One region of the Turicibacter sp. TJ11 genome, then DNA from elsewhere that is predicted to be linked to it. Evidence: a T-box and tRNA genes for the amino acid it is inferred to sense, from the RefSeq annotation. Region 1 holds a T-box; the other regions hold tRNA genes.
The links. A T-box is a leader RNA that pairs with one kind of tRNA and senses whether it is charged. The one in region 1 lies ahead of pheS (phenylalanine--tRNA ligase subunit alpha), so its partner is inferred to be a tRNA-Phe.

Region 1 (4,254 bases):
TTACCTGAAGAAATTTCTGAAAAAATGGGAATCTCACCTGAAAAAGTACGTGAAATCTTAAAAATCTCTCAAGAGCCTGTTTCATTAGAATCACCAGTTGGAGAAGAAGACGATTCACATTTAGGAGATTTTATTCCAGATGCAGATGCTTTATCACCATCTGAATTTGCTTCAAATGAAATGCTTAAAAAAGAATTAGATGATGTGTTAGAAACATTGACTGATAGAGAAGAACGTGTTTTACGTTTACGTTTTGGTTTAGAAGATGGACGTACACGAACACTTGAAGAAGTAGGAAAAGAATTCGGTGTTACTCGTGAGCGTATCCGTCAGATCGAGGCTAAAGCATTACGTAAGTTACGCCACCCATCTCGTAGTCGACGTTTAAAAGACTTCATGGAAGAATAGGACTTAATCAGATGAATTATGAATTATCATTACGTTTACAAACTTGTTTAAATGCTCTAACACCGCTACAAACAGTAGCGGATGTTGGAACAGATCATGCCTACCTACCTTGTGTAGGTATTTTAAATGGAAAATTAAAAAAAGCCATTGCTGCAGACATTGGAAAAGGTCCATTAGAAGCAGCTAAAACAACGATTCAGCGATATGGTTTAACTGAGCAAATTGAAACAAGATTAGGCCCAGGATTAACAGTGCTTCATCCTTCAGAAGTTGAAGGCGTTGTTATTGCTGGAATGGGCGGTAAGCTAATTGTTTCAATTTTAGAAGAAAATTTATTGTTAACGCGATCATTTGAACGACTCGTATTACAACCTAATATCGATGCGAATGTATTACGTGATTGGCTTTCTCAACATCAATTTAACATCATTGATGAAAAGATTGTCTTAGATGAAGGTAAGTTTTATGAGATCATTGTTGCGGTACCCGTTGAGCACTCAATGAATTATAATGAATTAGATATTGAATTTGGTCCAGTTTTACGATTAGATCAGACCAATGAAATCTTCCATGCTAAATGGAGTAAAGAGTTTATGAAGAATCAATCGATTATTGAACAATTACCGACTGATCACCCAAGAGTTGAAAGTTTAAAACAACGTCAGGCTTTATTAAAAGAGGTGTTATAAAATGGTTCTTACGATTTCAGATATCATTAAACAGTTAGAGACGTTATTTCCTAAACATTTAGCTTATGATAAAGATCCGATTGGCTTACATATTGGAAATGTTAATCGTCCGCTAACAAAAGTTTTAGTGACGCTTGATGTCACACAGGCTGTCGTAGAAGAAGCGATTGAATTGGGAGCAAATTTAATTGTTGCTCATCATCCATTTATATATCATCCACTCGCTTCAATTAATACGAATACTCCAAAAGGTAAAATCGTAGAGCTATGTATTAAGAACGATATTTGTGTTTATTCTATGCATACTAATTTTGATATTGCTAAAAACGGGATGAATGATTGTTTAGCTCATGCATTAGGATTAATTCATACGAAACCTTTGATTCCGACTAAACGTGAGGAATATTCAAAACTTATTATTTATGTTCCCGCTACACATCTAGATGTTGTTCGTGAAGTTATGGGAGAAGTGGGAGTTGGACAAATTGGTGCTTACTCACACTGTACATTTACCACTTCGGGCACAGGGGCATTTAAACCTTTACCAGATAGTCAACCTTTCATTGGGCAAGTTGGAGAAATTGAATATGTAGATGAAATGAAAATTGAAGGCGTAGTTAAAACAGCGAATCTTCATCAAGTGATTGAAAAGATTAGAGTGGTTCATCCTTATGAAGAGATGGCTTATGATGTTTATCAATTAAACGTTACGATGCCAAATGAACAATATGGACTAGGACGTATTGGACAACTAGAACAACCGATGGAAGCTGCTGAATACATTAAACACGTCAAACAGTCATTAAATCTTTCACATGCTCGTTTCGTTGGAAACTTAAATAAAAAAATTAAAACAGTTGCCGTTATTGGTGGAAGTGGATCAAGTTACATCGGTCCTGTTAAAGCTAAAAAAGCAGACTTATTTATTACAGGTGACGTTGGATTTCATGATGCACAAGATGCATTAGAGATGGGATTAAATGTTTTAGATGTAGGACACCATGCGGAATGTATTATGAAACAGCATGTCACTCAGTTATTAAATGATTTAATGGGTGAAGTGGCGATCGCTTCAACGTTAAGCACGGAACCTTTCCAATTCGTGTAGTCAGTTTAAAAAATGACTAAATGTCATAAAATATTGTATATTTTTATTAGAATGTATATAATAGAGATAAGAAAAAATAAAAAAACGTTGAATAAGGCGTAGTAATAAGGATTTTGCTATTTAGGGAGAGGATGTCTGAGACTGGAAGCATTCTTATAGTTAAACTTATGAATTCACCTTACGAGTGATGCTAATCACATCCGGTTACGGCCGTTATTCGTTTAAGAGGTTAAGTCTTTTGACTTAGCAATAAAGGTGGTACCGCGTGTGAAACGTCCTTTTTTAAGGACGTTTTTTTATTTTTTAATTTAATAGTTTGGAGGAATTAAGATGCTAGATCGATTAAAACAATTACAAGTCGAAGCTTTATCAGAAGTAGCAACTACCACTGATTTAAAAGAATTAAATGATCTTCGCGTAAAATACCTTGGGAAAAAAGGTCCCATTCAAGAAGTGATGAAAAATATGAAAGACATGGCACCAGAGGAACGTAAAAGTGCTGGTCAAGTTTCAAATGAAGTGAAAACGGCTATTTCACAAGCGATTGAAAGTAAAAAGACAGAATTAGAAGCTTTAGCGATTCAAAAACAATTAGAAAATGAAACGATTGATGTGACATTACCAGGTCGAACAAATCATATTGGAGTCGTACATCCATTACAAGCCGTAACAAATGAATTAGAATCATTATTCATTTCGATGGGGTATACAGTTGAAGAAGGTCCAGAAGTTGAGTGGGATCATTACAACTTCGAACTTTTAAACTTGCCTAAAGGACACCCAGCACGTGATATGCAAGATTCATTCTATATTACAGAAGAGTCGTTATTACGTACGCATACTTCTCCTGTTCAAGCACGTGTCTTAGAAGCTGCTAAAGGTAAAGGACCAATCAAAATTATTTGTCCAGGTAAAGTATACCGTCGTGATGATGATGATGCGACTCACTCTCATCAATTTACACAAATCGAAGGATTAGTTATTGATACAGATATTACAATGGCAGACTTAAAAGGAACGTTATTAGAATTAGCTCGCAAAATGTTTGGTGAAGATCGTGAAATTCGTTTACGTCCATCATTCTTCCCATTTACTGAACCATCAGTTGAAGTAGACGTGACATGTTCAAAATGTTCAGGATGTGGATGTAACATCTGTAAAGGAACAGGATGGATTGAAATTTTAGGTGCAGGGATGGTGCATCCAAACGTTTTAGAGATGTCTGGATTTGATTCTAAAACATATCAAGGATTTGCTTTTGGAATCGGAGCAGAACGTATTGCCATGCTTAAATATGGGATTGAAGATATCCGTAATTTCTATACAAATGATTTAAGATTTATTAATCAGTTTAAGTAAAAATAGGAGGTCGTATAGATGTTAGTTTCAGTCAACTGGTTGAGTCAATATATTGATTTAAGTGACATTGATCCAAAAGAATTAGCAGAAAAAATCACAAGAACAGGAATTGAAGTTGAATCAGTTAATATTTTATCAGATGCAACAAACGTCGTTATTGGATATGTTGAAGAGTGTATTCAACATCCAAACGCTGATAAATTATCTGTTTGCCAAATTAATGTTGGTGGAGAAGAAGGCGTATTACAAATCGTTTGTGGAGCAAAAAATATTGCAGCTGGGCAAAAAGTTATCGTTGCAAAACCAGGAGCTGTGTTACCAGGAAACTTCAAAATTAAAAAGTCCAAATTACGTGGTGAAGTTTCAAATGGAATGTGCTGTTCATTAAAAGAATTAGGAATTGAACAAAAATTAGTACCTCAAGCGTATGCAGACGGAATTTTCGTATGTGCTGAAGATGCTCCAGTTGGAATGGACGCATTAGAATACTTAAAGTTTTATGATACAGTGATTGAACTTGGATTAACTCCAAATCGTATGGACTGTTTATCAATGTATGGGGTAGCTTATGAAGTGGCAGCTATTTTATCACGCGATGTGAACTTCAAAGAGGTAACAGTGGCAGAAGTTCAAGAATCAGCGAAAGATTTAATTAAAGTTAGCTCAAAAACTGAGAAAGCACCGTTATAC
Region 2 (4,254 bases), 1.0 Mb from region 1:
AAGCGAAGCTTTGAATTGAAGCCCCAGTAAACGGCGGCCGTAACTATAACGGTCCTAAGGTAGCGAAATTCCTTGTCGGGTAAGTTCCGACCCGCACGAAAGGCGTAACGATCTGGGCGCTGTCTCAACAAGAGACTCGGTGAAATCATAGTACCTGTGAAGATGCAGGTTACCCGCGACAGGACGGAAAGACCCCGTGGAGCTTTACTGTAGCTTGATATTGAGCACTGGTGGCACATGTACAGGATAGGTAGGAGACGAAGAAACCAGGACGCCAGTCTTGGTGGAGTCGCTGTTGGGATACTACCCTTGTGTTACTGGGGTTCTAACCCGTGGCCCTCATCGGGTCAGGGAACAGTGTCAGGTGGGCAGTTTGACTGGGGCGGTCGCCTCCCAAAGAGTAACGGAGGCGCCCAAAGGTTCCCTCAGAATGGTTGGAAATCATTCGAAGAGTGTAAAGGCAGAAGGGAGCTTGACTGCGAGACCTACAAGTCGAGCAGGGACGAAAGTCGGGCTTAGTGATCCGGCGGTACCGAATGGAAGGGCCGTCGCTCAACGGATAAAAGCTACCCCGGGGATAACAGGCTGATCTCCCCCAAGAGTTCACATCGACGGGGAGGTTTGGCACCTCGATGTCGGCTCATCGCATCCTGGGGCTGTAGTCGGTCCCAAGGGTTGGGCTGTTCGCCCATTAAAGCGGTACGCGAGCTGGGTTCAGAACGTCGTGAGACAGTTCGGTCCCTATCCGTCGTGGGCGTAGGAAATTTGAGAGGAGCTGTCCTTAGTACGAGAGGACCGGGATGGACACACCGCTGGTGTACCAGTTGTTCTGCCAGGAGCATCGCTGGGTAGCTACGTGTGGACGGGATAAACGCTGAAAGCATCTAAGCGTGAAGCCCCCCTCAAGATGAGATTTCCCATTCGAAAGAAGTAAGATCCCTTGAAGACGACGAGGTGGATAGGTCAGGAGTGGAAGTGTGGTGACACATGGAGCGGACTGATACTAATCGATCGAGGACTTAACCAACGAAACTGAAGAAGATATCTAGTTTTGGAAGATTAACGAATCTTTCAGAGGTCTAGTGATGATGGCAAGGAGGGCACACCTGTTCCCATACCGAACACAGCAGTTAAGCTCCTTAGCGCCGAGGGTAGTACGCAAGTGCGAGAGTAGGACGTCGCTGGGCCGAATAAATGCCTCAATAGCTCAGTTGGTTAGAGCACTTGACTGTTAATCAAGGGGTCCTAGGTTCGAGTCCTAGTTGGGGCGCCATTAAATAAACTTAATGGCCCGTTGGTGAAGCGGTTTAACACACATGCCTTTCACGCATGCATACACGGGTTCGAATCCCGTACGGGTCACCATTAAGTGGAGGATTAGCTCAGCTGGGAGAGCATCTGCCTTACAAGCAGAGGGTCGGCGGTTCGAGCCCGTCATCCTCCACCATAATTAAATAACAGCCGGAATAGCTCAATTGGTAGAGCAACTGACTTGTAATCAGTAGGTTGCGGGTTCAAGTCCTGCTTCCGGCACCAGTTGGTGGGGTAGCGAAGTGGCTAAACGCGGCGGACTGTAAATCCGCTCTCTCCGAGTTCGGCGGTTCGAATCCGTCCCCCACCACCACTTAAATGATGGGCTATAGCCAAGCGGTAAGGCAACGGACTTTGACTCCGTCATGCGCTGGTTCGAATCCAGCTAGCCCAGCCAATGATGTCCTGCTAGCTCAGTTGGTAGAGCATCTGACTTTTAATCAGAGGGTCAGAGGTTCGAGTCCTCTGCAGGACACCATTTTTATGAAAAGATAAGGTGCGTGCCTTGAAATAAAAAATGCCTGGGTGGCGGAACTGGTAGACGCACAGGACTTAAAATCCTGCGGGTGGTGACACCCGTGCCGGTTCGATTCCGGCCCTAGGCACCAACTTAAAAAGCGCCCATAGCTCAATTGGATAGAGCGTTTGACTACGGATCAAAAGGTTAGGGGTTCGACTCCTCTTGGGCGCGCCATAAAACGGGAAGTGGCTCAGCTTGGTAGAGCACCTGGTTTGGGACCAGGGGGTCGCAGGTTCGAATCCTGTCTTCCCGACCATTAAAATAATATCATGGGGACTTAGCTCAGCTGGGAGAGCGCCTGCCTTGCACGCAGGAGGTCAGGGGTTCGATCCCCCTAGTCTCCACCAATTAAATTGAATAAAAGCAAACAAATCAGGCGGAGTAGCTCAACTGGCTAGAGCGTACGGTTCATACCCGTGAGGTTGGGGGTTCGAGTCCCTCCTCCGCTACCATGAGAAAGACCCGGACCCTTAGCTCAGTTGGTTAGAGCTATCGGCTCATAACCGATCGGTCGTAGGTTCGAGTCCTACAGGGTCCACCAGTTTGCTAAAAGATATACGGAGGAATACCCAAGTCCGGCTGAAGGGATCGGTCTTGAAAACCGACAGGGCGTGAAAGCGTCGCGGGGGTTCGAATCCCTCTTCCTCCGCCATATATATCAAAAAACATCGCGGGGTGGAGCAGTTGGTAGCTCGTCGGGCTCATAACCCGAAGGTCGCAGGTTCAAGTCCTGTCCCCGCAACCAAAAAGGTCCAGTGGTGTAGCGGTTAACATGCCTGCCTGTCACGCAGGAGATCGCGGGTTCGATTCCCGTCTGGACCGCCATTTAAGAAGGCTTGGTAGCTCAGTCGGTAGAGCAAAGGACTGAAAATCCTTGTGTCGGCGGTTCGATTCCGTCCCAAGCCACCATCAAGTGGAGGATTAGCTCAGCTGGGAGAGCATCTGCCTTACAAGCAGAGGGTCGGCGGTTCGAGCCCGTCATCCTCCACCATAAAAGTCCTGCTAGCTCAGTTGGTAGAGCATCTGACTTTTAATCAGAGGGTCAGAGGTTCGAGTCCTCTGCAGGACACCATTTTATGCGGGTGTGGCGGAATTGGCAGACGCGCTAGATTTAGGCTCTAGTACCTTTGGTGTGCAGGTTCAACTCCTGTCACCCGCACCATTTATTTAAATAAACTTAGGTAAGATTTTTATAAGTTTTATCTTTTTTTATTTTCAGAAAAAAATATACCATTGCATATTAAAGAAACCAGTTATATTTAAATAACTGGTTTTTTTATATTATTTTAGTAGATTAATAAGATCTATTTGACACACAATCTAAGACATCAATCGTTTTTCTTGTGTTTACGAGATAATGATTGATGTCTTTTTTATTTAGGATATAAACTAAGTGAATTATTAGAAGTTTATCTGTTGACTTTATATTGAAAGAAATATATAATAACAATATCGATAATGATTACTATATATGAGGAGGAAATAATTATGTCATTAATCAATACTGAAGTTAAAGAGTTTGCTGTTCAAGCATATCATAATGGAGATTTCAAAGAGGTTACTTTAGAATCAGTCAAAGGAAAATGGTCTGTATTCTTTTTCTATCCAGCAGACTTTACATTTGTTTGTCCAACTGAATTAGGAGATTTAGCTGATAACTATGCTAAATTCCAAGAAATTGGGTGTGAGTTATATTCTGTATCTACAGATACTCACTTCGTTCACAAAGCATGGGCAGATGCTTCTGAAACAATCGCAAAAATTCAATATCCAATGTTAGCTGATCCAACTGGTAAGTTAACTCGTGATTTTGAAGTGATGATTGAAGAAGAAGGTTTAGCATTACGCGGAACATTCATTGTAAATCCAGAAGGAAAAATTAAAGCATATGAAATCCATGATAATGGAATTGGACGTAATGCTGAAGAGTTATTACGTAAGGTACAAGCTGCACAATTCGTTGCTGAGCATGGAGATCAAGTATGCCCAGCTAAGTGGCAACCAGGTGCTGAAACATTAACACCAAGCTTAGACTTAGTAGGTAAATTATAAGATAACTGATAAAAAAGAGAAGGTATTCTTCTCTTTTTTTATTTGCTTTTTAATAATAAATAATTGTGTTAACTGATGCTAATTAACTAATAACCTATCATATACAGATATGGAATTCAGTTTTTCTGTAAATTCTCAAGTTAGAAGATGTAGGATAATACTAAGATTTTAGAAGTAAATAATAGGATGTATTTATTTAATTAGACAATTTACATACAATAATAAAGTTATCATCATAGTGCTTAATAAATTTTATAGTTAGTATGGTATCTATTACTTGTGATACTCTTATTTTAATAGGAAATTATTTCTTATCAGTCAATGTATATATTTTTCCAAAATTATGTGTACTTCAATTGGATTTTCATGAC
Region 3 (4,254 bases), 1.1 Mb from region 1:
ATAGTATAGTAACTCGCACCACTTTCGTGACAAAAAGGACGTTCAAAAGAACGTCCCTTTAAAATTATTTGGCAACACTACCTGCAATATTTAAAACATCCCAAGTTCTTGCAAATGGTGGAGCATAACATAAATCTAACATCGCTAATTGATCAGTTGTTAATCCAGCAAAAATAGCCGTAGCTAATACATTGACACGTTGAACAGCATCTTTACGGCCAACAATTTGACCTCCTAAAATAACTTTTGTTTTCGCATGATAAATTAATTTGACATTAATTTTTGATTGTCCTGGATAATAAGACGTTTGATTCATGTCTGTGATAAAAATAGTCTTATAATCAATTCCTAAATTAATCGCCTCTTGTTCTGATAAACCAGTACGCCCTGCTTCTAAATCCATTACTTTTAAACAAGCTGAGGCTAATGCGCCATTAAAGGTTTGGTGAGCACCCGCTAAGTTTTCTCCAATAATACGTCCCATTTTATTCGCAACAGTTGCTAAAGGAATATACGCTGGATCATTCTTTAATAGATGATTAATTGTAGCACAGTCTCCAGCTGCATAAATATCATCAATTGAAGTGCGACCTTCATGATCAATAATAATGGCGCCATTTCGTAGCATTTCAATTCCTGTTTCTTTTAAGAAATTAGTATTTGGACGAACCCCCGCCGTAATGACAACAACATCCACGTCAAATGTTTCATCTTTTGTTTTAATTTGTGTCACTGCTTCATCTCCAACTAACTCAGTGACTGTTTTTGATAAGTGTAAATGAACATCATGTGCACGTAACTCTTCTTCTAATAAATCAGTTATTTCCTTATCAAAAGTGTCTACTAAAACACGATCATTTAATTGGAAAACATGAACTTCTTTTCCGTATTGCTTCGCCGCTTCTACTACTTCTAACCCAATAAAACCGGCTCCAACAATAGCTACACGTTTTAGATTTTCATCTGCCATTGCCTGTTTTAAAACCTCTCCGTCTTCCATACTTTTTAATGTGTAAACATGATTGAGATCAACATTTTTAATAGGTGGGATAATTGCACTTGCCCCTGTAGCAATCATTAATTTATCATATGTATCTGTAAATGTTTCTTGAGTTAATAAATTTTTAACAGTAATCGTCTTGTTTGTTGAATCTACGTTTAGAACTTCATGTTCAATATGAACCGTAATTCCTGATGCATTAAACTGTTCTACCGTTCTAGCAATCATCTTTTGAGAATCTTCAAAGAAATTTCCAACAAAATAAGGTAAGCCACATGCCCCAAATGAAACATGTTTTGACTTTTCATATACTGTAATTTGTGCTTCTTTATTAGCACGTCTTAATTTTGCAGCTGCACTCATTCCTGCAGCAACACCACCTATAATAATAACCTTCATAGTTTTCCTCCTTAGATAATAACAAACGCATTATGGGTCTCATTATATTCATATGAATTTTTACCAAAAAAAAACACCCCGAAGGATGTTAATAGATCATATTGGAGCGGGTGAAGAGAATCGAACTCTCACAGTCAGCTTGGAAGGCTGAAGTTCTACCATTAAACTACACCCGCATTTTATGGGGCGACTGATGGGAATCGAACCCACGAATGTCGGAGCCACAATCCGATGCGTTAACCACTTCGCCACAATCGCCATGGCAGGGGTGGCAGGAATCGAACCCACACTAACGGTTTTGGAGACCGCTGTTCTACCGTTAAACTACACCCCTATTATTTAATTAATGGTCGGGAAGACAGGATTCGAACCTGCGACCCCCTGGTCCCAAACCAGGTGCTCTACCAAGCTGAGCCACTTCCCGATATAATGGCGCCCCAACTAGGACTCGAACCTAGGACCCCTTGATTAACAGTCAAGTGCTCTAACCAACTGAGCTATTGAGGCATTTTCGCCTAGCGACGTCCTACTCTTGCACTTACGTACTACCCTCGGCGCTAAGGAGCTTAACTTCTGTGTTCGGTATGGGAACAGGTGTGACCTCCTTGCCATCATCACTAGACTATTTAATTGGTGCCTAGGGCCGGAATCGAACCGGCACGGGTGTCACCACCCGCAGGATTTTAAGTCCTGTGCGTCTACCAGTTCCGCCACCCAGGCATTCTTTATTTCAAGGCACGCGCCTTCTTTTTAAAAATGGTGTCCTGCAGAGGACTCGAACCTCTGACCCTCTGATTAAAAGTCAGATGCTCTACCAACTGAGCTAGCAGGACATCATTGGCTGGGCTAGCTGGATTCGAACCAGCGCATGACGGAGTCAAAGTCCGTTGCCTTACCGCTTGGCTATAGCCCATGATTTTATATGGTGGAGGATGACGGGCTCGAACCGCCGACCCTCTGCTTGTAAGGCAGATGCTCTCCCAGCTGAGCTAATCCTCCACTTGATGGTGGCTTGGGACGGAATCGAACCGCCGACACAAGGATTTTCAGTCCTTTGCTCTACCGACTGAGCTACCAAGCCTTCTTAAATGGCGGTCCAGACGGGAATCGAACCCGCGATCTCCTGCGTGACAGGCAGGCATGTTAACCGCTACACCACTGGACCTTTTTTTGTCTAGTAACACTCGCATAAGACTTGTAAAATTCAATCATTTGTCATAACTAATCGTTATTTCCTCATGCTTTCATTTTCTACGTCTTATGAACGCTCGTTTTTACTTTTCTTTATTGGTTGCGGGGACAGGACTTGAACCTGCGACCTTCGGGTTATGAGCCCGACGAGCTACCAACTGCTCCACCCCGCGATGTTTTTTGATAATTATGGCGGAGGAAGAGGGATTCGAACCCCCGCGACGCTTTCACGCCCTGTCGGTTTTCAAGACCGATCCCTTCAGCCGGACTTGGGTATTCCTCCACATTTTTATCATTGGTAGCGGAGGAGGGACTCGAACCCCCAACCTCACGGGTATGAACCGTACGCTCTAGCCAGTTGAGCTACTCCGCCTAATTTTAATTTTATTAAGTTCTGGTGCCGGAAGCAGGACTTGAACCCGCAACCTACTGATTACAAGTCAGTTGCTCTACCAATTGAGCTATTCCGGCACTTTGAATGGTGACCCGTACGGGATTCGAACCCGTGTATGCATGCGTGAAAGGCATGTGTGTTAAACCGCTTCACCAACGGGCCATTTTTAAAATGGCGCCCCAACTAGGACTCGAACCTAGGACCCCTTGATTAACAGTCAAGTGCTCTAACCAACTGAGCTATTGAGGCATTTTCGCCTAGCGACGTCCTACTCTCGCACTTACGTACTACCCTCGGCGCTAAGGAGCTTAACTTCTGTGTTCGGTATGGGAACAGGTGTGACCTCCTTGCCATCATCACTAGACTATTTAATTGGTGCCTAGGGCCGGAATCGAACCGGCACGGGTGTCACCACCCGCAGGATTTTAAGTCCTGTGCGTCTACCAGTTCCGCCACCCAGGCATTTTTTATTTCAAGGCACTCGCCTTCTTTTTAAAAATGGTGTCCTGCAGAGGACTCGAACCTCTGACCCTCTGATTAAAAGTCAGATGCTCTACCAACTGAGCTAGCAGGACATCATTGGCTGGGCTAGCTGGATTCGAACCAGCGCATGACGGAGTCAAAGTCCGTTACCTTACCGCTTGGCTATAGCCCATGATTTTATATGGTGGTGGGGGACGGATTCGAACCGCCGAACTCGGAGAGAGCGGATTTACAGTCCGCCGCGTTTAGCCACTTCGCTACCCCACCAGCTGGTGCCGGAAGCAGGACTTGAACCCGCAACCTACTGATTACAAGTCAGTTGCTCTACCAATTGAGCTATTCCGGCTATTATTTATTTATGGTGGAGGATGACGGGCTCGAACCGCCGACCCTCTGCTTGTAAGGCAGATGCTCTCCCAGCTGAGCTAATCCTCCACTTTATGGTGACCCGTACGGGATTCGAACCCGTGTATGCATGCGTGAAAGGCATGTGTGTTAAACCGCTTCACCAACGGGCCTGTTCCGTTCGCTACTTCTTTAGTTTACCAAGTTTGTCGTTTTTTGTCAAACATTTTTTTAAAAAACTTTTTTTTAAATCGTTTTTTATCTTCCAAATTTGACACTCAATTAGTTTATCATTTTCACTTTTTTGTGTCAACATCTTTTTTAAAAAATATTATTACTATCATACACGATCCTGATTCATAAGAGACAATGCATTAATATTTAAAATAATTTTTCCTTGAAGTACTCATGCATAATTAAACATTCAATGACTTATTAGAAG

Region 2: it encodes a tRNA-Phe, which carries the amino acid that the T-box ahead of pheS (phenylalanine--tRNA ligase subunit alpha) is inferred to sense. The anticodon was not compared.
Region 3: it encodes a tRNA-Phe, which carries the amino acid that the T-box ahead of pheS (phenylalanine--tRNA ligase subunit alpha) is inferred to sense. The anticodon was not compared.

The regions. Positions count from the first base shown of each region.
Region 1 is NZ_CP069349.1:215,006-219,259, forward strand. Features, by position in the region: gene rpoD (RNA polymerase sigma factor RpoD) at 1-408, shown strand, start outside; gene JRC48_RS01005 (class I SAM-dependent methyltransferase) at 420-1,097, shown strand; gene JRC48_RS01010 (Nif3-like dinuclear metal center hexameric protein) at 1,099-2,205, shown strand; T-box leader at 2,284-2,488, shown strand; gene pheS (phenylalanine--tRNA ligase subunit alpha) at 2,536-3,564, shown strand; gene pheT (phenylalanine--tRNA ligase subunit beta) at 3,583-4,254, shown strand, end outside.
Region 2 is NZ_CP069349.1:1,816,898-1,821,151, reverse strand. Features, by position in the region: rRNA gene JRC48_RS08755 (23S ribosomal RNA) at 1-1,027, shown strand, start outside; rRNA gene rrf (5S ribosomal RNA) at 1,079-1,187, shown strand; tRNA gene JRC48_RS08745 (tRNA-Asn) at 1,197-1,273, shown strand; tRNA gene JRC48_RS08740 (tRNA-Glu) at 1,289-1,365, shown strand; tRNA gene JRC48_RS08735 (tRNA-Val) at 1,372-1,447, shown strand; tRNA gene JRC48_RS08730 (tRNA-Thr) at 1,461-1,536, shown strand; tRNA gene JRC48_RS08725 (tRNA-Tyr) at 1,540-1,624, shown strand; tRNA gene JRC48_RS08720 (tRNA-Gln) at 1,634-1,708, shown strand; tRNA gene JRC48_RS08715 (tRNA-Lys) at 1,714-1,789, shown strand; tRNA gene JRC48_RS08710 (tRNA-Leu) at 1,831-1,919, shown strand; tRNA gene JRC48_RS08705 (tRNA-Arg) at 1,929-2,005, shown strand; tRNA gene JRC48_RS08700 (tRNA-Pro) at 2,011-2,087, shown strand; tRNA gene JRC48_RS08695 (tRNA-Ala) at 2,103-2,178, shown strand; tRNA gene JRC48_RS08690 (tRNA-Met) at 2,207-2,283, shown strand; tRNA gene JRC48_RS08685 (tRNA-Ile) at 2,296-2,372, shown strand; tRNA gene JRC48_RS08680 (tRNA-Ser) at 2,391-2,483, shown strand; tRNA gene JRC48_RS08675 (tRNA-Met) at 2,501-2,576, shown strand; tRNA gene JRC48_RS08670 (tRNA-Asp) at 2,581-2,656, shown strand; tRNA gene JRC48_RS08665 (tRNA-Phe) at 2,665-2,740, shown strand; tRNA gene JRC48_RS08660 (tRNA-Val) at 2,747-2,822, shown strand; tRNA gene JRC48_RS08655 (tRNA-Lys) at 2,828-2,903, shown strand; tRNA gene JRC48_RS08650 (tRNA-Leu) at 2,910-2,993, shown strand; gene ahpC (alkyl hydroperoxide reductase subunit C) at 3,320-3,883, shown strand.
Region 3 is NZ_CP069349.1:1,356,005-1,360,258, forward strand. Features, by position in the region: gene JRC48_RS06320 (CoA-disulfide reductase) at 65-1,399, opposite strand; tRNA gene JRC48_RS06325 (tRNA-Gly) at 1,502-1,575, opposite strand; tRNA gene JRC48_RS06330 (tRNA-His) at 1,582-1,657, opposite strand; tRNA gene JRC48_RS06335 (tRNA-Trp) at 1,660-1,733, opposite strand; tRNA gene JRC48_RS06340 (tRNA-Pro) at 1,747-1,823, opposite strand; tRNA gene JRC48_RS06345 (tRNA-Asn) at 1,830-1,906, opposite strand; rRNA gene rrf (5S ribosomal RNA) at 1,913-2,021, opposite strand; tRNA gene JRC48_RS06355 (tRNA-Leu) at 2,031-2,119, opposite strand; tRNA gene JRC48_RS06360 (tRNA-Lys) at 2,157-2,232, opposite strand; tRNA gene JRC48_RS06365 (tRNA-Gln) at 2,238-2,312, opposite strand; tRNA gene JRC48_RS06370 (tRNA-Val) at 2,323-2,398, opposite strand; tRNA gene JRC48_RS06375 (tRNA-Phe) at 2,405-2,480, opposite strand; tRNA gene JRC48_RS06380 (tRNA-Asp) at 2,489-2,564, opposite strand; tRNA gene JRC48_RS06385 (tRNA-Met) at 2,688-2,763, opposite strand; tRNA gene JRC48_RS06390 (tRNA-Ser) at 2,781-2,873, opposite strand; tRNA gene JRC48_RS06395 (tRNA-Met) at 2,887-2,963, opposite strand; tRNA gene JRC48_RS06400 (tRNA-Thr) at 2,986-3,061, opposite strand; tRNA gene JRC48_RS06405 (tRNA-Glu) at 3,070-3,146, opposite strand; tRNA gene JRC48_RS06410 (tRNA-Asn) at 3,157-3,233, opposite strand; rRNA gene rrf (5S ribosomal RNA) at 3,240-3,348, opposite strand; tRNA gene JRC48_RS06420 (tRNA-Leu) at 3,358-3,446, opposite strand; tRNA gene JRC48_RS06425 (tRNA-Lys) at 3,484-3,559, opposite strand; tRNA gene JRC48_RS06430 (tRNA-Gln) at 3,565-3,639, opposite strand; tRNA gene JRC48_RS06435 (tRNA-Tyr) at 3,650-3,734, opposite strand; tRNA gene JRC48_RS06440 (tRNA-Thr) at 3,738-3,813, opposite strand; tRNA gene JRC48_RS06445 (tRNA-Val) at 3,827-3,902, opposite strand; tRNA gene JRC48_RS06450 (tRNA-Glu) at 3,909-3,985, opposite strand.